One region of the Mesorhizobium sp. Arg314 genome, then DNA from elsewhere that is predicted to be linked to it. Evidence: predicted binding sites of a transcription regulator. Region 1 holds the regulator's gene; each other region holds the start of a gene.
What was found. Region 1 encodes PhoB, which activates phosphate uptake and scavenging genes when phosphate is short. Its sites were predicted from a motif close to TGTCATNNANCTGTCAT; they were not measured.

Region 2: the regulator PhoB is predicted to act here: its motif matches at 4,086-4,102, upstream of ACWGS9_RS04695 (acid phosphatase).
Region 3: the regulator PhoB is predicted to act here: its motif matches at 2,590-2,606, upstream of ACWGS9_RS16820 (DUF1045 domain-containing protein).
Region 4: the regulator PhoB is predicted to act here: its motif matches at 3,422-3,438, upstream of ACWGS9_RS26190 (bifunctional 2',3'-cyclic-nucleotide 2'-phosphodiesterase/3'-nucleotidase).

Annotation. Positions count from the first base shown of each region.
Region 1 covers NZ_JBSKBP010000013.1:60,284-66,176, reverse strand. The annotation lists gene xylF (D-xylose ABC transporter substrate-binding protein) at 1-147, opposite strand, end outside; gene ACWGS9_RS16085 (ROK family protein) at 418-1,653, shown strand; gene phoB (phosphate regulon transcriptional regulator PhoB) at 1,878-2,567, opposite strand; gene phoU (phosphate signaling complex protein PhoU) at 2,583-3,290, opposite strand; gene pstB (phosphate ABC transporter ATP-binding protein PstB) at 3,310-4,113, opposite strand; gene pstA (phosphate ABC transporter permease PstA) at 4,110-4,961, opposite strand; gene pstC (phosphate ABC transporter permease subunit PstC) at 4,965-5,893, opposite strand, start outside.
Region 2 covers NZ_JBSKBP010000003.1:153,581-159,473, forward strand. The annotation lists gene ACWGS9_RS04660 (hypothetical protein) at 1-232, opposite strand, end outside; gene ACWGS9_RS04665 (hypothetical protein) at 236-496, opposite strand; gene ACWGS9_RS04670 (hypothetical protein) at 635-814, shown strand; gene ACWGS9_RS04675 (winged helix-turn-helix transcriptional regulator) at 811-1,296, opposite strand; gene ACWGS9_RS04680 (dihydrofolate reductase family protein) at 1,397-1,984, shown strand; gene ACWGS9_RS04685 (hypothetical protein) at 2,177-2,395, opposite strand; gene ACWGS9_RS04690 (cytochrome-c peroxidase) at 2,545-3,792, opposite strand; gene ACWGS9_RS04695 (acid phosphatase) at 4,163-5,695, shown strand; gene ACWGS9_RS04700 (putative bifunctional diguanylate cyclase/phosphodiesterase) at 5,773-5,893, opposite strand, start outside.
Region 3 covers NZ_JBSKBP010000014.1:13,686-19,578, forward strand. The annotation lists gene phnN (phosphonate metabolism protein/1,5-bisphosphokinase (PRPP-forming) PhnN) at 1-474, opposite strand, end outside; gene ACWGS9_RS16815 (alpha-D-ribose 1-methylphosphonate 5-triphosphate diphosphatase) at 471-1,610, opposite strand; gene ACWGS9_RS16820 (DUF1045 domain-containing protein) at 1,750-2,457, opposite strand; gene iolB (5-deoxy-glucuronate isomerase) at 2,699-3,511, opposite strand; gene ACWGS9_RS16830 (DUF3329 domain-containing protein) at 3,880-4,092, opposite strand; gene iolE (myo-inosose-2 dehydratase) at 4,157-5,074, opposite strand; gene iolD (3D-(3,5/4)-trihydroxycyclohexane-1,2-dione acylhydrolase (decyclizing)) at 5,117-5,893, opposite strand, start outside.
Region 4 covers NZ_JBSKBP010000033.1:8,122-14,014, forward strand. The annotation lists gene ACWGS9_RS26175 (VOC family protein) at 1-498, opposite strand, end outside; gene ACWGS9_RS26180 (Dabb family protein) at 575-865, opposite strand; gene ACWGS9_RS26185 (hypothetical protein) at 968-1,096, opposite strand; gene ACWGS9_RS26190 (bifunctional 2',3'-cyclic-nucleotide 2'-phosphodiesterase/3'-nucleotidase) at 1,327-3,315, opposite strand; gene ACWGS9_RS26195 (NAD(P)/FAD-dependent oxidoreductase) at 3,460-4,725, opposite strand; gene ACWGS9_RS26200 (5-formyltetrahydrofolate cyclo-ligase) at 4,900-5,559, shown strand; gene ACWGS9_RS26205 (Lrp/AsnC family transcriptional regulator) at 5,566-5,893, opposite strand, start outside.

The DNA of each region.
Region 1 (5,893 bases):
CTTCATCGCCGCTTCGTCGGTCTTCCAGCGCTCTTCCTGGAAATTCGACCACGAGACGCCGATCACCTTGCCCTTCGCCTCGGCGACCGACGCCAGCGTCAGCGACATGGCAACGCCCGCCAGGATGGCGGCTGCGAATTTCTTCATGATATCCTCCCTGCGCCGTGTGCGGCGCGACCCAGACTGGCCCGAAGGCCGGCACAGAGGCTTTTTTTCGAGCCTCAAAAAAATAGTGATCCAGCAAAACGACGCTGTCAACCGCGATTCTGATGGCTTTTGATGGGTCCGGGCATTTTTTTCGACGTTCGCAATAAATAATGACATCGGCTTTGGCTTCTGCCACTATCGCTGGCGTGTCAGCGACAGGCCATGGCATCGTCACAAGGCCGCGATGACCCGGGAGGACGGTACGAGATAATGTCGGTCGGAATCCGCCACGACGATTTGCGCCGGCGCAACCGCGCCATGGTGATTTCGGCCGTGCGCCGCGCCGGCCAGCCATCGCGAACGGAGATTGCCGCCACCACCGGGCTCAGCCACTCGACCATTTCGGCGATTTCCGCCGATCTGATCCAGGAGGGCATTCTCACCGAGAGCAAGGCCAACGAGCCGACGGCGTTGAAACGCGGCCGTCCGCAGATCGGCCTGGCGCTGAACCCCGAAGCCGCCGCGGTGCTGACCGTGGTGCTGTCGCTGAACTTCCTGTCGGTCGCCGTCATCGACTACGCCGGCCAGGTGATTGCCGAGGAACAGCAGCGCCTGGACACGCTTGTCATGCCGCGCGACGAGCTGATCGGCGCATGCATGGCAATCGTCCGGCGCCGGCTGCAGGATCCCGACCTCGACGTGGGCAGCGTCGCCCGCATCGCCATGGGCATTCAGGGCATCACCGATTCCCGGGCACGCGCCATGCTGTGGTCGCCGATCACCCCGCTGACCGACATTCCTTTTGCCGACATCCTGGAGAAGGAATTCGGCATCCCCGCCACCATGGAGAACGACTGCAACATGATGGCGGTGGCGCTGCAATGGCGCGATCCCGAGCGCTATCGTGACGATTTCATCGCCATCCTGCTCTCGCACGGCATCGGGATGGGCCTTGTGTTGAAGGGCACACTGTTCACCGGCACGCATTCCTCGGGCGGCGAGTTTGGCCACATGATCCATCGTCCGGGCGGCGCGCTTTGCCGATGCGGCCGCCGCGGCTGCGTCGAGGCCTATGCCGGCAATTATGCGATCTGGCGCAGCGCCATGAAGATAAGCGAGGACGCCTCGCCGGTCGATGTCGGCGACGCCGACATGCGCGCCCTTGCCGCGAAGGCGCGCGAAAAGGACGGCCCGGAGCGCGAAGCCTACCGCCGCGCCGGCGAGGCGCTGGGATTCGGCCTCGGCAACCTGTTCGCGCTGATCGATCCGGCGCCGGTCGCCATGGTCGGCGTCAGCGCCGCCGCTTTCGACCTGATCGAGCCGGCGCTGAGAGAAGCGATCGCCCAGACCGCCGGCGGCCAGCATTCGACATCAATCTCCTTCGACACCGAACCGAACGAATTGCCGCTCATCCGCGAAGGCTGCGCCATGCGCGCGCTGACCTTCGTCGACCAGGAGATTTTCGCGCCCGGGGGCCAGGCGAGAGCGGGCAAGCACGTCGCATGAACTGCAGGCTCAAGCGCCGGGATATGCTGAGATTCAGGTCAGGCCGAGTCGAGAATGGTGGATTCCGAGAACCGGCCTACGCCGGCCGTAGCCTTCATAGACGGAGACACTTGTGAGGGCTTCGGCCGGCGAAGGCCGGAACGGAGCGTACTTAAGTACGTGAGTACCGGAAGCGCAGGAAGCCACCATTCGCAGGCCGGCCTCACCTGAATATCGGCATATCCCTAATCTTCCCTGATCGCGTAGCCCGCCCCGCGGATGGTGCGGATGACGTCCGGCATGCGGCCGTTGTTGACGGCCTTGCGCAGGCGTCCGACATGCACGTCGACCGTGCGCTCGTCGATATAGATCGTCTCGCCCCAGACATTGTCGAGCAGCTGGCTGCGCGAGAATACCCGGCCGGGATGCCGCATCATGAATTCGAGCAGCCGGAACTCGGTCGGGCCGAGCCTGATCTCGCTCTTCTTGCGGTAGACGCGATGCGATTCGCGGTCGAGCACGATGTCGCCGACCTTGAGCACGCTGGACAGCACCTCCGGCTTGGCGCGGCGTAGCAGCGCCTTGACGCGGGCCATGAACTCCGGCGTCGAGAACGGCTTGACCAGATAGTCGTCGGCGCCGGTCGAGAGGCCGCGCACGCGGTCGCTTTCCTCGCCGCGCGCCGTCAGCATGATGATCGGCAGCCGCTCGGTCTCGGGCCGCATCCTGAGGCGCCGGCAAAGCTCGATGCCGGAAACGGCCGGCACCATCCAGTCGAGCACGAGCAGGTCGGGAACGTTTTCCTGAAGGCGGATTTCGGCCTCGTCGCCGCGGGTCACCACTTCGACCTGGTAACCCTCGGATTCGAGATTGTAGCGGAGCAGCACCCCCAGCGGCTCCTCGTCCTCCACCACCATGATGCGTGGCGCGATCATTGCAGGTTACCCTTGTCAGGCCGCCGGCGCCGACATTGCCGTCTCGTCCTGCTTCGGGCGATTCGCGGGCAATTGCATGCCGGTCAGCACATAGTAAGCGTTCTCGGCGATGTTGGTCACATGGTCGCCGATGCGTTCGAGATTCTTGGCGCAGAACAGAAGATGCGTGCAAGCGGTGATGTTGCGCGGGTCCTCCATCATATAGGTCAGGAGCTCGCGGAAGACGGAGGTGTATTTGACGTCGATGCGCTCGTCGTCGTTGCGAAGCTTGGCCAGCGCCGTGGCATCGCCCACCGTATATTCCTGGATCACGGCCTGGACCTGGATCAGCACCAGCTGCGCCATGGAATCGATCGAATGCGTGAGGTCGCGCGGCGCCGCGCTGACGCCTACCGAACCGACGCGCTTGGCGATGTTCTTGGCAAGGTCGCCGATGCGTTCGAGGTCGCCCGCCATGCGGATCGAGCCGACCACGTGGCGAAGATCGTCCGCCATCGGCTGCCGCTTGGCGATCAGTGTGATGGCGCGGTCGTCAAGCTCGCGCTGACGCGCGTCCATGATGGCGTCGTCGGAGACGACGCGCTGTGCCAGCGCATTGTCGGTCTCGAGCAGTGCCCTGGTCGAAGCGCCGACCATGGAGCCGGCGAGATCGCCCATGTCGTTTATAAGCCGGCTGATCTGCCTCAAATCCTCGTCGAAGGAGGCGACGGTATGTTCGGCCATATTGATGTCCTCGATGAACTCAGCCGAAGCGGCCGGTGATATAGTCCTGCGTGCGCTTCTCGCGCGGCGAGGTGAAGATCTTCTCGGTCCGGTCGAACTCCACCAGCTCGCCGAGATACATGAACGCCGTCTGCCGCGACACGCGCGCCGCCTGCTGCATGTTGTGGGTGACGATGACGATCGTGTAGTCGACCTGCAACTCGTCGATCAGTTCCTCGATCTTGGCGGTAGACAGCGGATCGAGCGCCGAGGCCGGTTCGTCGAGCAGGATGACTTCCGGCTTCACCGCCACGGTGCGGGCGATGCACAGGCGCTGCTGCTGGCCGCCGGAAAGGCTCAGGCCGCTGGCGTTGAGCTTGTCCTTGACCTCGGTCCAGAGCGCGGCGCGCTTCAGCGCCTGCTCGACGCGGCTGTCCATCTCGGCCTTGCTGATCTTCTCATAGAGCCTGACGCCGAAGGCGATGTTTTCGTAGATCGACATCGGGAACGGCGTCGGCTTCTGGAACACCATGCCGATCTTGGTGCGCAGCAGGTTGAGGTCCTGCGAGCGGTCGAGGATGTTCTTGCCGTCTAGCATCACCTGCCCTTCCGCGCTCTGCTTCGGATAGAGCTCGTAGATGCGGTTGAGCACGCGCAGCAGCGTCGACTTCCCGCAGCCCGACGGCCCGATGAAAGCGGTCACGCTGCGCTCGGGCAGGGACAGGTTGATGTCCTTCAGCGCCTTCGACTGGCCATAGTAGAAGTTGAGGTTCTTGACCTCGATCTTGGCCTTCTCGACGGTCGTGTCGGCTACGTTCAGGTCGGTGGACAACATCGGTTTCATCTGTCCTCTCTGCGTCCGGTTAGGCTGCGGGCGATGATGCTCAGCCCGAGAACCGTCAGTGTGATTATGAGTGCGCCCGTCCAGGCCAGTTGCTGCCATTCTTCATAGGGGCTGAGAGCGAACTGGAAGATGGTCACCGGCAGGCTGGCCATCGGGGCATTGAGATTGCTCGACCAGAACTGGTTGTTGAGCGCGGTGAAGAGAAGCGGCGCCGTCTCGCCGGAGATGCGGGCGATCGCCAAAAGGATGCCGGTGACGATGCCTGACATTGCGGCGCGATAGGCGACCGAGCGGATCACCACCCAGCGCGGCGCGCCGATGGCGGTGCCCGCCTCGCGCAGCGCGTTGGGCACAAGGTTGAGCATGTCCTCGGTGGTGCGCACCACGACGGGGATCACCAGGATGGACAGCGCGACGGCGCCGGCAATCGCCGAGAAGTGCCCCATCGGCCGCACCAACAGCTCATAGACGAACAGGCCGACGATGATCGAGGGCGCCGACAACAGGATGTCGTTGATGAAGCGCACCACCGTGGTGAGCTTCGAGAAGCGACCATATTCGGCCATGTAGGTGCCGGCCAGCACGCCGATCGGCGTGCCGACGACGATGCCGATGATGGTCATCATGATGCTGCCGTAGATGGCGTTGAGCAGGCCGCCGGCATCGCCGGGCGGCGGGGTCATTTGCGTGAACACGGCCGGCGATAGTCCGGAGAGCCCTTTGTAGAGCAGGGCGCCGAGGATCAGCGCCAGCCAGGCAAGGCCGATGCCCGCCGCGACGACGCATAGCGCCATCATCACGGCATTCTTGCGCTTGCGGCTTTGGTGAAGCGATGCGGCTGTCGACATCGATCAGGCTCCCGTGCGGCTATCGATGCGCAACAGCATGTAGCGTGCGAGCGCGAGGATGATGAAGGTTATGATGAACAGGATCAGGCCGAGAGCCACCAGCGAGGACGTGTAAAGCGCGCCATCTGCCTCGGTGAATTCATTGGCGATCGTCGCCGAGATCGTCGTGCCCGGCGCAAACAGCGAGGCGCTGATGCGATGCGCGTTGCCGATGACGAAGGTCACGGCCATCGTCTCGCCGAGCGCGCGGCCGAGGCCGAGCATGACGCCGCCCATGATGCCGACGCGGGTATAGGGGATGGTCACGCGCCGGGTCACTTCCCAGGTCGTGCAGCCGATACCGTATGCCGATTCCTTCAGCACCGCCGGCACGGTGTCGAACACGTCCTTGGTGATCGAGGTGATGAACGGCAGCACCATGATGGCGAGGATCAGCGACGAGGTCAGCAGGCCGATGCCGTAGGGCGGGCCGGCAAACAGGCTGTTGAGGCCGGGGATGCCGTTGAAGAGCCAGATGACGAAGGGCTGGACCGTCGTCTGCAGGAACGGCGCGAAGACGAACAGGCCCCAGATGCCGTAGATGATCGAGGGAATGCCTGCGAGCAGCTCGACCGCGATGGCGATCGGGCGCCTGAGCGGGCGCGGGCAGAGCTCGGTCAGGAAGACGGCGATGCCTATACCGATCGGCACGGCGATGATGATGGCGATGGCCGAGGTGACGACGGTGCCATAGATGGGCGCCAAAGCGCCGAAATTCTCGGTGACCGGATTCCAGGATTCGGTCGTCAGGAAGGATACGCCGAATTTCGACAGCGCTTCCCACGATCCGGCGATCAGTGAGATGGCGACCCCGCCGAGGAGAACCAGCACGAGGATGGCGGATGCGCGCGTGGCCGCCCGGAAGACCGTATCGGTGAAGGCGAAACGACGCA
Region 2 (5,893 bases), on a different contig from region 1:
TATAGCCCTTGGGCGGGTGGTCCTGGTCGACGAACTGGGTCTTCACCACCGTGTCCTTGCGGCCGCAGCGCTTGCAGCGGAAGCCGATGGCTTCGAGCGGCTTGTTCCAGCCCACCACCTTGGCCACGTCGTTCGCTCTAAATCGACCAGCGTGGTAGCAATGGCGGCATTCGACCACGAGCAGCATGTTGGCCTTGGCAGCGCGGCCGACACTGTCCATTGGTCCGGCCATCCACTATCCCCGGTCGCAATAGTCCTTGGGCAAGGGCAAGAGCCCCAGCCAGGCGGCACGGAAATCGGGTTCCTTTCCGGCCACGGCGCCCATCACCTCGTGCAGCCGCTCGACCAAACCATTAAGTCGCCAATACATTTCACCGTTGGCCTTGAGGTTGAGCTGCGCCGCCAGCACCGTCTCGCGCAGCTTCAGCGCATCGCCAATGATCGCTTCCGCGTCGGAGTGCAACAATCTGTCATAACGGCTTTTCCGTCTGCCCACCGCGGCTCTCCCTGGAAATCGAGCAACCGCCCCACCTCCCGACAAAATAGGAACCCATTCCTCGGTAAGTCAATTCCTCCTTGACATATTTGTTCCCTTTTTGTTCACTTACTAATGTAAACGGCAGGAGCAGGCGCCATGGATCACATTGTGAGGTTGGACAGCCGCCAGGAAGCTGCGCTTCAGGCGGTCGCCGAGAGCTTCATTGCCCAACATAAGGGCGACCTGGTGAAGGCGCTGAAAGAGATGATCGTGCTGAACGGCCACCTGCAGGAGCGCCTCGACGCACTTGGCGCGCCACGCCAGGCGGCGCGCTAACCAGCCTCGCGCCTGGACCCGGTACTCGGTCGCCTGGTCAAAGGGGAGCGGTGTTCCTCCGGCCGCGACCCCAGATGCTCCGCCCTGAGCTTCTCCTTCAGGCCCTTGAGCGTCTGCTCGCCGCCGGCCGCGAACTCGTCGGCGACCCGGGCGAGCTTATCGTCGGCCTTGCGGTGTTTGCTGCCCCAGGCGCCGAGCGTCGCCAGCACCGGCAAAAGGTCGATGCCGGCTTCGGTCAGGCGGTAGATCGCCTTCAGCCCGTGGGAGGGATCGTCGCTGCGGGTGAGGATGCCCTCGTCCACTAGGGTCTGCAGCCGCTCGGCCAGCGTTCGCGACGAGATGCCTTCGTCGGATTGCAGGAACGCGCGGAAATGCTTTTTCCCGGCGAAGACCAGGTCGCGGATGATGAGCAGCGTCCAGCGGTCGCCAAGCAGTTCGAGCGAGAGGCTGATCGGGCAGCCGGATCGTCCCTTGGTCGACATCAGTACGGTTCCATTTTTAAATCACTTTACTATTGACATCATTATTGCCTTGGGTCAAATGGTTCCAAAAATAAATCATTTGACCGTGAGGAGACCGGACATGAGAAAACTCATCCTGCAGATGCAGATGTCGGTCGACGGCTTTGTCGGCGCCGACGAGGATCATCGCTGGCAGCTCTGGGAATGGGGCGACGACAGCGCCTGGGATGAGGAATTGAAACAGGATTTCAATGCCGCCTTCACGACCGTCGACACCATCCTCTTGAGCCGCAGGATGGCGCAGGAGGGGTATCTGACCCATTGGGGCAATGCGGCGAGGAAACATCCGAAGGATCGCTTCTATGCCTTCGCGCAACGTATCGTCGAGGCGCAGAAGGTGGTGGCGAGCGACAAGCTCGAGGCTTCGCGCTGGGAGCGTACGCGGGTCGTCAGCGGCGACCTGCCGCCCGAGATCAATGCGCTGAAGCAGGGCGAGGGCGGCACCATCGCCGTGTTCGGCGGCGCCGGCTTCGCCTCGGCGCTGATCGCCGCCGGCCTTGTCGACGAGTTCCAGCTCTTCATCAATCCGGCGGTGCTGGGCAGCGGTCGCCGCATCTTCGACAAGGGCGGCTTCGCCCGGCTGACGCTCATCGGCTCGAAAGCCTATGCCAGCGGCATGGTGGTGAGCCGCTATGCACCGGCGGGGTGAGGGGCTGACGTCGCGCAAACTGAATCAATCCGGCAGCGCGGCTTCCTAAAGCGCGTCGCGCTGAACCGGATTCAACCGGATTCAGGCGACGCGCTTTAAGTCTTTGTTTTGATGCATGTCGTTGTCCCAGAACCGCTGCACACTTCTGAGCGACATGCATTTAGCCGCCAATTTGGCCGTGCCTTTCCCGGATCAGGCAGGCCCGCCAGCGCCAACCAGCCGAAGTTGCGCGACCGGCCGGCTGTATTGCGGCCATCCAGTGTGATCGTTGCCCATGGCGACGAACCAGCGGGCTTCGCGCCACGTCAAGCCGATAAGTACGCGGCCGGCATACTCGGCCGGCACGCCGTTGCCCGCATCGAACACTGCCCAGCTGCTGCCGGGCGGCTCCTGCACCGCGACAAACCTCATGCGAGACCCCCGTCCCGTAATGAGCGACTATTATAGCAGACGCCGATTGGCGTTCCTATGACTTGGCTCACATTGCACAGGATAAACCGGCGGCCCCCGACTGGGAGCGGGGGCCATATTGCCTGGCAAAGGTACTCAAGCAGCCAGCCTTACCGTCCCGCCTGGTCGGCGTCAGTCAGCGTGCCGAGGAAGGCGACGATGTCGTCGATCTCGGCGTCGCTCAGCGCCGGCTTGTCGCCGGGTTTCTTGCCGTTGAAGGGCGGGTCGGTGTTGAGGTTTCCCCAGTAAGCATTTGGCAGGTCGTCGAATTTGTCGACCGTGCCGTCGGTCTTCCTCGAATACCAGCGGCCTGGATCCGTGTCGCGGCTGGCATAGAAGGCCACCGCCTCGCGCAGCGTGTGGAAATAGCCATTGTGGAAGAAGCTTTTTCGCAAGGCCACGTTGCGCAGCGTCGGTGTCTTGAACCGGCCGCAATAGTCGTTGTGGCCCTTGAAGTCGGTGCGCAGCGGGCCGCACAGGCCAAGGTCGAAATAATTGGGATCGGCGTTGGCGGGGATCGCCGGATTGCGCGGCACGGCAATCGCGATCAGGCCGTAATCGGTGAATTGTGGCGGCTCGCCGTCATTGGCGGGCTCGCTCAGATGACAGCTCGCGCAATTGCCCTTGCCCTCGTCCTCGAACAGCATGCGGCCGTGCTGCTCCTGTGCGGAGAGCTGCGCCTTGCCGGCAAGGAAGGCGTCGTAGCGGCTCGAATAGGGATAGAAGTCGACGCTGCTCTGCTCGAAGGTGCCGAGCGCCTCGACGGCGGCCTCGAAGGCATCTTGCGGATGATCCAGCACGTCGGCGCCGAAGGCCGCCTTGAAGGCGTCGGCATAGGGTGCCTTGCGCAAGCTGGCGACCACCTGGGCCTCGTCCTTGTTGCCCATCTCGAAGGGCGAGAGCAGCGGGATCCTCGCCTGGTCCTTGCCGTGGTCGGCGCGGCCGTCCCAGGTCAGGCCGCCGGTCGGACCGTTGTCGACGCTCTCGTCGCCTTCATCCTCGGAATCGTAAAAATGCCCGGTGAAGGCTGGCGCTGCCTGCAAATAGCGCAGCGACGGCACCGCGCGAACGCCGGGCTGGTCGAGCCTCTCTCCGCCCGTCTCGACCGGCGTCGACGAGGCCGGTCCGAAGGCATGGTTGGGATCATGGCAGGACGAACAGGCCTGCTTGCCCGACGCCGAGAGCAAATGGTCGAAGAACATCTGCCGCCCGAGCGCCGTCAGCGCATCGGCGCGGGCAAAGGCTTCCTGGCGTGACATCGGGCCGGGGTGGGTGCTGCCCGCCGGCAGGCTGTTCGCCGGCCAGAGGATAGCGATGCCGGCTAGGGCGGCGAGCGTCCCGGATTTCAATCGTGGCATGGTGGGGCCAGTTCCGTTTGCCTTTTGCGTAGGGATGCTTTGCTACGGATTGATGACTGGTAAAGCGAAATTGCCAAGCTGGAGCACCCCTCATCCGTCCGCTTCGCGTACACCTTCTCCCACAAGTGGAGAAGGGATCGACCGCGGCCACCTCACCGCCAATCGCCAACGCTGGCGGCCGGCAGATGCGCCCGAGCAACGCACCGACCTTCTCCCCTTGTTGGAGAAGGTGGATCGGCGCGCAGCGCCGAGACAGATGAGGGGTGCTCCAGCTTGGCGCCATCCAATGAACCTGTCACAAAGCTGACAATCGCCGGCCCTAGCGTCTAAAAGTTCCTCCAGCCATTCCCCAGCCACGAGGCATTTCCAAATGATCCGGTCCTTTCTCTCCCTTTGCCTCGCCTCCACGGCGCTGGCATCGCTCACCGCTGCTGCCCAGGCGGCTCCTGCCGGCTACGACAAGATCGACACCGTCGTCGTCATCTACGCCGAGAACCGCAGCTTCGATAACCTCTATGGCGGCTTCCCCGGCGCCAACGGCCTGGCCAACGTGTCGCCCGGCCAGGCGCGCCAGCTCGACCGCGACGGCAAGCCGCTTTCCGAATTGCCGCCGGCCTGGGGCGGACTGACCGGCAAGGGCGTGACGCCGGCGGTGACGGAAGCGCAGAGCGCGCATCTCGCCAATGCCGTCTTCGCCATCGACGATCCCAAGGGCTTCAACGAGGGCACCGGCGTCATCACGCACGACCTCTGGCATCGCTTCTACCAGGAGCAGATGCAGATCGACGGCGGCAAGAACGACAAGTTCGTCGCCTGGGCCGATTCCGGCTCGCTGGTGATGGGCCACTATGACGGCTCGATCCTGCCGATGTGGAACATCGCCAGGAAATACGTGCTCGCCGATAATTTCTTCCAGGGTGCCTTCGGCGGCTCCTTCGTCAACCACTTCATGCTCGCCTGCGCCTGCGTTCCGTTCTATCCGAATGCCGACACCAGCCCGGTGAAGGGCCAGATCGCCGTCGTCGAGCCGGATGGCGTGACGCTGAAGTCGGCCGACAATTCGCCGGCCTCGGCGCTGGGCGGCGTGCCGAAATTCGCCAATGACGGTGCGATCACCCCGGACTTCTACGCCGTCAACACCATGCAGCCGCCATACCAGCCGAGCGCCAACAAGCCGGCCGAGGGCGGCGACAAGGCGCTGGCCGATCCGGCGCAGCCGACCACGCTGCCGCCGCAGCACGCGATCACCATCGGCGATCTCCTGTCGCTGAAGGGCATTTCCTGGGCCTGGTACTCAGGCGCCTGGCAAGCGGCGCTCGACGGCAAGAACGCGACGCCCGTGCCGAACTTCCAGTTCCACCACCAGCCCTTCAACTATTTCGCCGCCTATGCGCCGGGCACGGCCGCGCGAGCCGAGCACCTCAAGGATGGCGGCCTCGGCGGCACCGAGTTCATCAAGGCGATCGACGACGGCAAGCTGCCGGCCGTTACCTTCTACAAGCCGCAGGGCAACCTCAACGAACATGCCGGCTATGCCGATGTGACCTCGGGCGACCAGCATCTGGCCGACCTCGTCGCGCATCTGGAGAAGAGCCCGCAATGGCAGCATATGCTGGTCGTCATCACCTATGACGAGAATGGCGGCTTCTGGGATCACGTCGCGCCGCCCAAGGCCGATCGCTGGGGCCCGGGCAACCGCGTCCCGGCCTTCATCATCTCGCCCTATGCGAAGAGCGGCATGGTCGACCACACGCAGTACGACACGACCTCGATCCTGCGCTTCATCACCAACCGCTACGACCTGCCGGTGCTGCAGGGCATCGTCGCCCGCGACAAGGCGCTGCGCAACAACGATCAGCCGCCGATGGGGGATCTGACGGCGGCGCTCGATCTGACGAAGTGAGGCCTCGAATGCCCTGCAAAAAGGTCCGCCTCGGCGGGCCTTTTCGTGGCCCGGCGCTGCTTGGAAGGCTGGATCGCCTATGCCGTCAAGGCTGCGGGCTGCTCGAAAAGCACATGCAGTTGGGACGCCGGCATCGGCCGGCCGAACAGCCATCCCTGGACATCCGTGCAGCCGTTCTCCCTAACCAGCAGGTACTGG
Region 3 (5,893 bases), on a different contig from region 1:
CACTTCGCCGCGCGATTCACGGCCGCGTGCCGCCAGCCGTTCCGCGAGGGTCTCCGGCGCCGCGGTGATCTCGACCACAGCCAGATTGGCGTAGCGTTCGCGCAGCGCCGGGATGACCGCGCGCGACACGTTGGCGACCGCCACATGGCCATTGGCCACGGCCCAGTCGACATCGGCCGGCAGGCCATAGCGCAGGCCGTGCGCGTCCCAGCAAAGCGAGAAGGCGCCGTCGGCCTCGGCTTCGGCAAAGGCGGCATCGGCCAGCGTGTCGTGGTCCTCGCTTGCCGCGTCGCTGGGTCTGGTGATGACACGGCGCACGAATTCCAGCCGTGTCTCGCCGGCAAAGCGCGCCTTGGCATAGCCGATCACCGTATCCTTGCCGGCGCCGCTCGGGCCGACGACCGCGACGAAGACGCCGTTGCGGATCGGCAGGCTGTCGGCCAGTTCGCGCTCGATCAGGGCCGAGACCATCATGCGACCCGACGGCCCTGACGCCACACGGTGCGCACGACCGGCACATGGTCGTCGACGCGCACGCGCACCAGGTCGGCGCGACGGCCGGGCTCGATGACGCCGCGGTCGGCAAGGCCGACCGCTTCGGCCGGGTTCTTCGACACCATGGCGACCGCCTGCGGCAGCGAGATGCCTTCGACGACATCGCCGAGGAAGAAGGCCGACTGGATCAGGCTGAAGGGAATGTAGTCGGACGACAGGATGTCGAGCAAGCCGTCGGCGGCAAGCGTGCGCGCCGAGACGTTGCCGGAATGCGAGGCGCCGCGCATGACGTTCGGCGCGCCCATCAGCACGCCGAGGCCCGCCGCCTTCGAGGCCTTGGCGGCCTCTTCGGTGGTCGGGAACTCGGCGACGCGCACGCCCTGTTCGATCGCCTCGTCGACATGGCCGGCGGTCGCGTCGTCATGGCTCGCCAGCACGATGCCGCGCTCATGGCAGGCGGCCGAGATGAACACCCGGTTCGGGCCGGAATTGCGGGCCGATTCGTCCATCCGCTTCTCGCAGAACTTCTTGAAGTCCCGATCCGTCAGCTTCAGCTTGCGCTGGTAGTAATAGGCATAGGTCTCGAGGTTGACGAACTGGCGCTGTCCAGGCGCATGGTCCATCAGCGAGGCGAGCTTCACCCGGTCGTCGGTTTCGAAATTGGCGAAGGCCCTGAGGCAGTCCGGCGCCGAGACCTCACAGCGCAGGTGGATGAAATGATCGGCGCGCAGGCGATCCTCGCGCACGCTGTCTTCGATCGCGTCGGCAAGCTTGCGGATGTCCTCGGAGGTCAGGTCCGCATCTTCGTCCATGCCGACCCGCAAAGCGTCGAGAACCGTGGTGATGCCGGCGGTCGCGACCTGGGCGTCATGGGCAAGCACGGCGGCGATCGGATTCCAGCGTACCTTGGGGCGCGGCGCATAATGGCCTTCAAGATGATCGGTGTGGAGTTCGACCAGACCCGGGATGATGTAATCGCCGCGCATATCCTCGCCGGTGCGGGCAGCACCCGGCTCGACGGCGGCAATCAAGCCATCGCGCAACAAGAGCGAGCCTTCGACGATTTCGTCGGGCAGCACGATGCGGGCATTGGTGAGAATGGTTTCGGCGGTCATCTCAGGCGTCCTATCTCGAGCGGTCGGTCGGCGATCAATGAGAGCAATTCCAGGAAAAGTGCTTTGCGGTTTTCCGTTAGGAATTGCGTAAAACAAAGAGATAGGGCGGTTCAGCGTTTCCGTGAAACAATGAACCACCCTAGGCGGTCTTGCGGGCCGGGCCATGGCCAAGCGCATGGTGGGAAAGCGCCATGAATGGGGCACCGTGCTCGCTTTCGACAAACAATGTCAGCGCATCCACCGGCACCGGCTGCCCCAGCACGTCGGCAAACAGGCTGTCGATCGCTCCACGAAGACGTGGGCTTTCCTGTGGCCCGACGCGGCCCGAGAGCGTCATGTGGAAGCGGAAGGTGTCGAAAACGTAAGGATAGCCCCATTGGCACAGGTTGCGGAACTCATCCGGCCTCAGCGCGTCCGGGCTGCGGCGTTCGATCTCGGCCTCGGTCAAAGGCGCGCGGAAGCGATCGAAGGCGCGCACGACCTCGCCGGCGAAACTGTTCAGCGGTGCGAACGGAGCTTCCGGCACCAGCGCGAAGAAGCCGTCGATCTGGCCCACGACGAGGCGCGGAACGACGACCGGCGGCGTCGCCTCGGCAAAAGTGTCGAGCGCGGCGCGCAGCGAAGCTTCCGTCTCGCTCGGCGCCAGCCGGAAGGGCGCCTTCAGCGTCGCGTGGAACCCGTAACGCCTGGCGGAGGCGGTGTGGAAGGCGACTTCCGCGGCCGACAGATCACCCACCGCCTCGACCGGCCGCGTCGCCGCGCCGAACGGGTCGCGGCCCAGCCAGTTGGCGGCAATGCGCGCCAGTGGCTCGTCCTGCCTCGGGGTGAAGTAGATGGCGTAGCGCATGGGCGTTCCTCGTCAAGCGCGCTGCGCCCGAAGGATTATGCGACGCGCTTCAAGTCCTGGTTTTTGGCAAGTCCCAAAAACGCTCAGGCGCTTCGGCGACGTGCATCAGACCCGCTGCCATAGGTGATTTCCATGACGGATTGACGAAGCTTTCATGGGTTTTCGAAGGCAAGTCCAGCCCCGAGGTCATTAGCCGACGATTTTTCCGGACTGGACCAACGGCTTTTGCCGATCTGCCTGATCAGGCCTTCATCAGCCACTCGTGCTCGGCCGCGTTATGGAATTTCCACGTCCGCTTCGGTCCGGCCATGACGTTGAGATAATAGAGGTCGTAGCCGTGGCAGGCGGCGCAGGGGTGATAGCCCTTCGGCACCAGCACGACGTCGCCGTCCTCGATCGCCATCGCTTCGTCCAGCTCGCGCACGCCGTTGCGGTCGGCATCGGTGTAGACGCGCTGGAAGGCAAAGCCCTGCGGCGGGTTGAGGCGGTGATAATAGGTCTCCTCGAGATAGGATTCCGCGGGGAGATTATCCTGGTCGTGCTTGTGCGGCGGATAGCTGGAGGTGTGGCCGCCGGGGGTGATGACCTCGACCACCAGCAGCGAATCCGCCGGCTTGCCTTCGGGTAGGATGTTGGTGACGTAACGCGTGTTGGTGCCCTTGCCGCGCACTTCCTGGCCGAGATCGTCAGGTCTGATGACGCGCACGGGCAGGTCGCCGCCGAGGCCAGGTGCCGAGCAGACCGCGAGCTCCAGCCCGGTGTCGGCGGTCACGGACCAGTCGGAGCCTTGCGGCACATAGACCGACCACGGCTTGCCTTCGAAGGGCGACATGCGCTCGCCGAGCAGGCCGAGTTCCTTGCCGCCGGCCGAGGCCTTGCCCTTGCCGGTGACGAAGACCAGGCAGACCTCGCGGTCGCCGGTCCTGCCGGACGCCGTCTCGCCGGGCTTGAGCCGATGCAGATCGAACCCGACATAAGTCCAGCCGGCGCTTTGCGGCGTGACGTGAGCGACATGGCCGTGGCCCTTGTCGGCTTTGACGAGCAGTTTCGACATTTTTGTCTCTCCTATACCCACTACCTCTGGCGAGTTGCCGTCTCAACGATTCTACCGGTCGAGAGAACCGGACCTTGTGGGTTGGCCAAGGCCTCCAAACTTCGTCATGCTAGGGCGAAGCAGGAGCGAAGGTCCGTCGCGACCCTAGGATGCATGCCGTAACCTCGGCCGAAGGGCGCAGCGGAGCAGAATTCTGCACCGCAGCGGCTGTTTTGACGTCACGGCATGGATCCTCGGGTCTGCGCCGCGTCGCTTCGCTCCTTGCTTCGCCCGTGGATGACGAAGCGAAAAGCGTTTCTGCCAATCGCCAACGCATCCGATCCGCCTGCGCACCTGTCCGATCCGTGAGCCTTCCACCCATGGAACGCTTATTCCTTCGGCTCGGCCGGAGGTTTGTTCTCCTCGGCCGGCTTGTAGAGGTAGAAAAACTGCCACACGGCGTAGCCGGCGAAGCCGAGCGCGATGACGCCCCAGAACGGCGTGCCGGAGGCGAACTCGATCACCGACCAGATCAGGCAGACCGCCACGACGGCGATACGGCGCCACAGCGGCCGGAAGAAGGGATGCTCATAGTCTTTCATCGTGCCAATCCAGGATTTGCCCAAGGCGCATCAGATAGACCGGCCGCCGTGGCGAATCCACCGTTCAGGCATTCGGGAAGCCTTGCGTCTCGACCGTGTAGCCGGCGGCCGTCATCACCCGCATCAGCTCCTTGTGGCCGACCTCAGCCATTTTCAGCGGCGGGTTCTTCTTCGGGTCCTGCTCGGCCTCGACCACGAACCAGCCTTCATAGCCGTGATCGGCGAGGCGCTGGACGATGGCGCCGAAATCGAGCGAGCCGTCGCCCGGCACGGTGAAGGCGCCGAGCGCCACGGCATCGAGGAAGGACTGCTTGGCGCGGTCGAGACCGTCGATCACGCCCATGCGCACGTCCTTCACATGGACATGGTTGATGCGCTTGTGGTGGTTGTCGATGGCGCGCAGCACGTCGCCGCCGGCAAAGGCGAGATGACCGGCATCGAGCAGCAGCGGAATGCCTTCGCCGGAATGGCGCATGAAAGCGTCGAGCTCCGGCTCGGTCTCGACCACCGCCGCCATGTGATGGTGGTAGGAAAGCGGCATGCCCTGTTCCGCGCACCATTCGCCGAATTCGGTGACGCGGCGGCCATAGGCCTTCATCTCGTCACCGGTGAGTTTCGGCTTGGTGGCCAAAGGCTTGGAGCGATCGCCCTGGATGGAGCGGCCGACCTCGCCATAGACGATGCAGGGCGCGTTGACCGCCTTGAACAGGTCGATCATCGGCTGGATGCGGTCCTTGTTCTTCGCCAAATCCTCATCGACCAGCGTGCCGGAGAACCAGCCGCCGCAAAGCGTGACGTCGGCCGCCTTCAGGATAGGCAGCATCACCTTCGGATCGTTGGGGAAGCGGCGGCCCATCTCCATGCCGGTGAAGCCGGCCGAGCGCGACTGGCGCAGACACTCCTCCAGCGACACGTCATCGCTCAATTCCACGAGATCGTCGTTCCACCACGCGATGGGGGACATGCCCAGTTTGGCTTTCAAGTCGTCACTCCAAATGTCGGTTCGTTGCGAGGCCGACGCAGTTCAACCCTGGCGGCTGCCCACGGCTTCCTCATATTTCTTGCGCGCGGCGTTCACTTCGCGTCGCGACGAGACTTCCGGCACGGCGACATCCCACCAATGGCCGCCGGCATCGGTCGACACCAGCGGATCGGTGTCGATGACCAGCACCGTGGTCTTGTCGTTCTTTTTCGCCTTGCCCAGCGCTGTCTCCAGTTCGGCGATCGACGCCACCTTTTCGGCAATCGCACCGAGGCTAGCCGCATGGGCGGCGAAGTCGACGTCGGGCATCACCTCGTGGCGGGCATCCTTCAAGAGATTGTTGAAGTTGGCGCCGCCGGTCGCCATCTGCAGCCGGTTGATGCAGCCATAGCCGCGGTTGTCGAGCAGCACGATGGTGAGCTTGAGGCCAAGCATGACCGACGTCGCTATCTCGGAATTGAGCATCAGATAGGAGCCGTCGCCGACCATGACGACGACCTCCTGGTCGGGCTTCGCCATCTTGGCGCCGAGCCCGCCGGCAATCTCGTAGCCCATGGTCGAGAAGCCGTATTCGGCGTGATACGAACCCGGCGCGCCGGCCTGCCAGAGCTTGTGCAACTCGCCGGGCAGGCCGCCCGCGGCGTGCAGAAGGGTGACGCCTGAACCCATGGCGCGCTGCACGGCGCCGATCACCTGCGCATCGGAAGGATAGGCCGCATTGGTCGAGGCCGTCACCTTGGCGGCGGCGGCCTGCCACTCCGTCTTGCCCTTCAGCGCATTGTCGGTCCAGGCGGCCGGCGCCTTCCAGCCCTTCAGCGC
Region 4 (5,893 bases), on a different contig from region 1:
GTCGATGTTCGGCGCATTGATGCGTTCGGTGGCAAAGAGGAAGGCATCCATTGTCTCTTTGCCAGATGCGAAGGCGAGCTTGAACGATGCCGTGTCGCTCCTGCCATTTGGATCGGTGAAGGCGCGCGAGAAGCTCAACGTATTGCCGGCCGACAGGCCGGCTTCAAGATAGCGGGTGTGGTCGGCGTCGGCATTGCCGGTGCCGAGGGCGACGGCGGAAAAACCGTCGTCGCCCAGCCTGTCGCGATAGAGGCGATCGCGCGCGACGAAGACATTGCCCGAGCCGATCGCCTGTGCGGCTATGGCTTCATTGCCCACTGCCAGAGGCTCCAGATAGGTGCCGTCGACGAAAAAGACGCAAGCATTCTCGGTTCCGAAAGGATGGACGCCGATCGGTGCGACGACAAAACCGAGCGAGGCCAGACGCGTACGCGCGGCGTCGAGGCTCCGTACCGGCAACACCAGATGGTCGAGTGGACGGGCGGATTTTTTGATCATGCCGGCGCGGTGTGCCCCATTCCGGCCGGCGGTTCAAGAGCACTGGACCGACGGAGCGCGCCGCGGCGCGGGCAGTTCAGGCCGCGGCCACGACATCCGCCGAATAGCGCAGTTCGCGCAGCGGCTTCACCTTGCTGGTCGTATCGGCATAAATCGGATGCGCCTTGTAAGCGGCAAGAGCCGCGTCGTCCTCGAACTCGGCATAGACGACCACATCGATCGCGTTGGAGAACAGATCGACCTTGGTGTTGAGCGTCACCTCGAAATGCCTCGAGTGCGGAATCCTGCCGAGCGCCAGCAGGCCCGAGCGCACAGCTTCGACATCTTCCTTGCGCCGCACGCTGAAGAAAACGATGTGCCGGATCAATCCAGCCTCCCTGGTCGTCGGTTCAGCGGTGTTTCTGTGGGAGCAATGCCCGGGCGTCAACCGGCAACGATGTCGCGCCCGCGATGCAAAAATTGGCGAGGCCTACCCGGTGACGTAGCGCACTATGCGCGACATTTCCCGGACGGTCACATCGAGATAGTGACCATGATTGTAAAGGCCGTCCCAGATCAGGAAGAAGGTGATGGCGGCGATGACGATCACATAACGCATAGCTAAAACTATCGCATGTGAACGGCCGGAACCAGAGTAGGGACGTCAGCGATTGATCGAGTTAACTGCTTTTTGCCTGGGACCGCATTCTGCCGACGGCGGTGCCCCCCGAAAGAGGATGTCCGGCCGCATGGGTGCGAGACCACGCGCTCGTGAGGCATGTGATGAAACCGCGATCGCCATCGCATATTTTCGATGCCAGCCGACGCGAGCACTGCAGTCCCGAAGCGTCAAAGCGTGATGCGGCATTTGGCAAAGCCCGCCTCGCCCTCGCCGGCGGGCTCGATCTTCAGGGATTTCACCTCGGCGATGAAATCCTTAGCCCTCGGTCCAGTCTCGAAGACGACGCTGGCGCCGGGCAGCGGCGCGAAGGACCAGTTGCCGTCCGCCGACGGGTTGATCGTGCCCTCGCTGACGATATAGCGCACGATCACGTCGCGGTTGGTGTCCGGCGCCTCGTAGATGATCTTCGAGGCGTTGATGTCGGGGAAATTGCCGCCGCCGCCAGCGCGGTAGTTGTTGGTGGCAACAACGAATTTCGCTGCCGGATCAATCGCTTTGCCGTTGAATTTCAAATCGATGATACGGTTGGAACCGGCGTTCGCGACGCCGCCCTTGGCATCATATTTCGGCGGTTGCGACAGGTCGATCCTGTAGGTGACGCCGTCGATGACGTCGAAATTATAGGACGGGAAGTCGGTGTTGATGAGCGGCTGATCCGGTTTGCCCGGCTCGATACGGTTGAAGATGCCGGCAGACATCTCCAACCATTCCTTCACCTCCGCGCCGGTGATTTCGACCGCGCGCACCGTGTTGGGATAGAGGTAGAGATCGGCAACGTTCCTGATCGCGATGTCGCCCACGGGAACGTCGGTGTAGTAGTCGGCGCCGTTGCGGCCGCCGGCCTTGAAGGGTGCCGCCGCCGACAGCAGCGGCACGTCCTTCCACTCAGTGCTCTTCAATATGTCCTTGAGATACCAACTCTGCGCCTGGTTGACGATCTGCACGGACGGATCGTCGGCAACCAAGGCGAAATAGGAATAGAGCGGTGCCGATGTCTTGCCGACCGGGCGGCGGACATAGGCAAGTGTCGCCTGATGGTCCTGCTCGAGCGCCGCGATGATGTGCTTGTCGTCGCCAACCGTCGCCTTGTTCTTGTTGTCGACCCGCTCATAGATCGGCCGCGCCTCGGAGGTCGCCGAGACGACCCGCCATTTCGAACCGTCGCGCTGCAAAAGCAGGTCGATGAGACCCATATGCGAGCCCCAGAAGCCGCCCATGACAGCCGGCTTGCCCTGCAGCGTGCCTTTCTCGGTGTCGACGCCTTCGAGCGCCTGGAAATCCTTCTTGCCCGGGAAGACCAGATGCTGGTGACCGGTGAAAACCGCGTCGATGCCCGTGACGCCGGCGACGAAGAAGGAGGCGTTCTCCATCTTGTCGCCCAGCTTGATGTCGATGCCGGAATGCGAGAGCGCGATGACGATGTCGGCGCCCTCTTCCCTTATCTGCGGCACCCACGCCTTGGCCGCCGCGACGATGTCGCGCGTCTGGACGTTGCCTTCGAGGTTCTTCAGGTCCCAGACCATGATCTGCGGCGGCACGAAGCCGATGACGCCGATCCTGATCGGCTGCTCGGCTCCGGACCCGTCCTTGATCTTCTTGTCGAGGATGACATAGGGCTTGAGATAGAGCTTGTCGTCGCGCGGGTTCGTGGCAAGCGTGGTGCCGCGGATCAGGTTCGCGCAGACGAACGGGAAATTGGCGCCGGCCAGCACTTTGTCGAGGAAGGACAGGCCGTAGTTGAATTCATGGTTGCCAAGCGTCGAGCATTCATAACCGAGCAGGTTCATGCCCTTCATGACCGGATGCAGGTCGCCATCCTTCATGCCCTTCTCATAGGCTACATAGTCGCCCATCGGACTGCCCTGTAAGAGGTCGCCATTGTCGATCAGCATTGAATTCGTAGCTTCCTTGCGCACCGCGCCGATCAGCGAGGCGGTTCGCGACAGACCCATCGTGTCGTTCGCTTTGTCGGCGTAGTAGTCGTAAGGCAGCAGGTTCACATGGATGTCGGTCGTCTCCATGATCCTGAGATGCGCCTGACCGGCCGCGGCGCGGGCGGAGAAGGGGTGGAGCATGATCAGCGCGCCGCCAGCGGCCGCACCGGCCAGGAACCCGCGACGGGAGAAGTTGCGATGGGAGATGGGCAGTCGCGACATTTTATTCTCCGCTTCGACAACACGACAACCCCTGCCCCAAGCATGGAGCATGGCGCTGAAGACCCTTTGAGTCCATGTGCTCGGAAAACCTTTCGATCACGAGAAGGTGACGCGTCGATGAAGCAGGCGACAGCGAGGAGAAGATCAGCTCTTGTCGTCGTCGCCCTGCGTGATCAGCCGCGCGCTACGCTGTCCGGTGAGGTATATCCATAGCCAGCTAAGTGACACCGCGAGCCGGTTGCGGAAATCGATCAGGAAATAGATGTGGGCAATGCCCCAGAGCCACCAGGCGAGCCAGCCGGTGAGCTTGATCCAGCCGAAATCGATCGCGGCGGCGCGCTTGCCGATTGTCGCCAGGTCGCCGGCATGGCGGTACTGGAAAGGACGCGTTGCGGTGTCGCCGGCAAGTCGTGCCTTGATCGTCGCGGCAACATGCTTGCCTTCCTGCTTGGCCGAGGGCGCCACACCCGGCACCGGCTTTCCATCCGGCCGCAACACATGTGCGGTGTCGCCGATGACGAAAATGTCGGGGCTGCCCGGCACCGTGAGGTCGGGCTCGACCAGCACCCTGCCCGCCCGATCGGCCGCCGCCTCCAGCCACTCGGCCGCCGGCGAAGCGGCAACGCCAGCCGCCCAGATGATCGTTCTTGCCGGCAGGCGCTTGTCGCCGAAGACGACGCCTTCGGCATCCAGTTGAGTGACGGGGCGCCCGAGTTCGACGGTGACGCCGAGCCGTTCGAGCGCCTTTTGCGCATAGGCCGACAGCTGCGGGGCGAAATTGGCCAGGATCCGGTCGCCGGCCTCGATCAGGACGACGCGCGCCTGCCGCGTGTCGATGTTGCGGAATTCGCCGCGCAACGTGTCATGCGCAAGCTCGATGATCGTACCGGCGAGTTCCACGCCTGTGGGACCGCCGCCGACAATAACCAGCGTCAGCAGTGCCTGACGCTTGGCCGGATCGGTTTCGCGCTCTGCCTGCTCGAAAGCGAGCAGGATGCGGCGGCGGATCGTCGTGGCGTCCTCGAGCGTCTTCAGCCCCGGCGCGAAAGGCTCCCATTCGTCATGGCCGAAATAGGCATGGCGCGCGCCCGTGGCGAGCACCAGCGTGTCGTAGGGAATAGAGCTGCCGTCTTCGAGGAGCACGCGTTTGCCTGCGCGGTCGACGCCGGTGACATTGCCCAGTAGGGTCGTCACGTCCTTGCGCCTGCGCAACAGATGACGGATCGGCCAGGCGACCTCGGAGGTCGCGAGCGACGTCGTTGCCACCTGGTAAAGCAGCGGCTGGAACAAATGGTGGTTGCGTTTGTCAATCATGGTGATGCGCACCGGAACACCGGCCAGGGCGCGGGTGAGCTCGAGACCGCCGAAGCCGGCGCCGACGACAACGACCTTATGCTCGGTTTCGCTCATTTCATTCCACCTCGCCAAGTGCGATCGCCGTCCATGATGTAAGTATTTTTGTGCGCTGCAACAATATTGCATCCGGCAATGATCATGCCCGGGAGTCGTCGCGCGGCGTCGTGAATGCACAGGCGACCACATAAGCGCGAGTATAGCGTGAAACAAAACGACAGGGAGCCAAGCATGGCTGACGACCGCGATGACGAAGGGCCGGCACAATACGCTTCACCACCCTGCTTTATGCATGAACTCGACCCGGAATACCGGGAGCCGCTCTCCGATTGGACGGACGTCAGGCGATGGCGCAAAGCCGAGCGCGAGCGGCTCATCGGCGCCCGCCTCGCCGTTTCAGCCGATGCTCGCACCGCAATGTCGGCGCGTGTTGCGGGCGGCCTCGATGCGCTGATCGGAGACATCGCCGGCCGGATGGTCAGCCTCTACTGGCCTTTTCGAGGCGAGCCGGATTTGCGTGGCTGGATGGCCGCGGTCAACGAGCGCGGCGGCCGCACCGCGCTGCCTGTCGTCATCGAGAAGGGACAACCGCTGGTATTTCGCGCCTACAAGCCGGGCGACCGGCTTGAAAAGGGTGTCTGGAACATTCCGATCCCGGCCGAGGGCGATCCGGTGTTGCCCGACATCGTGATTTCGCCGATCGTCGGCATCGATCCCGGCAAGTACCGGCTTGGCTATGGGGGCGGCTTCTTCGACCGCACGCTGGCGGCGATGCCGTTCAGGCCGCTCGTCATCGGCGTCGGCTATGAATTGCAGCGCATCCCGACCATCTATCCGCAGCCGCACGACATTCCCATGACGACCGTGGTGACGGAGGCTGCCGGCGCTTAGCAACGCCTAGGCCATCTCAGGCCGCAGCCCGACCGCCGTGCGATCGACGATCTCGCGCAGCGCGAAGGACGAGTTGATCTTCGTCACATGCGGCATGGCCGACAGCCACTCCTTGTGGATTCGCTCATAGTCGACGAGATCTTTCGCCGCGATGCGCAGGATGTAGTCGTATTCGCCTGACATCAGGTGGCAGGAGAGCACGTTCGGACAGCGCTTGATCGCCGCCTCGAAATCCGACAGCGTCTTCTCGAACTGGCCTGACAGCGATATATGCACGATCGCCGTCATCTGGTGGCCGAGCGCGCTGTTGGAGAGCCGCGCGTGGTAGCCGCGG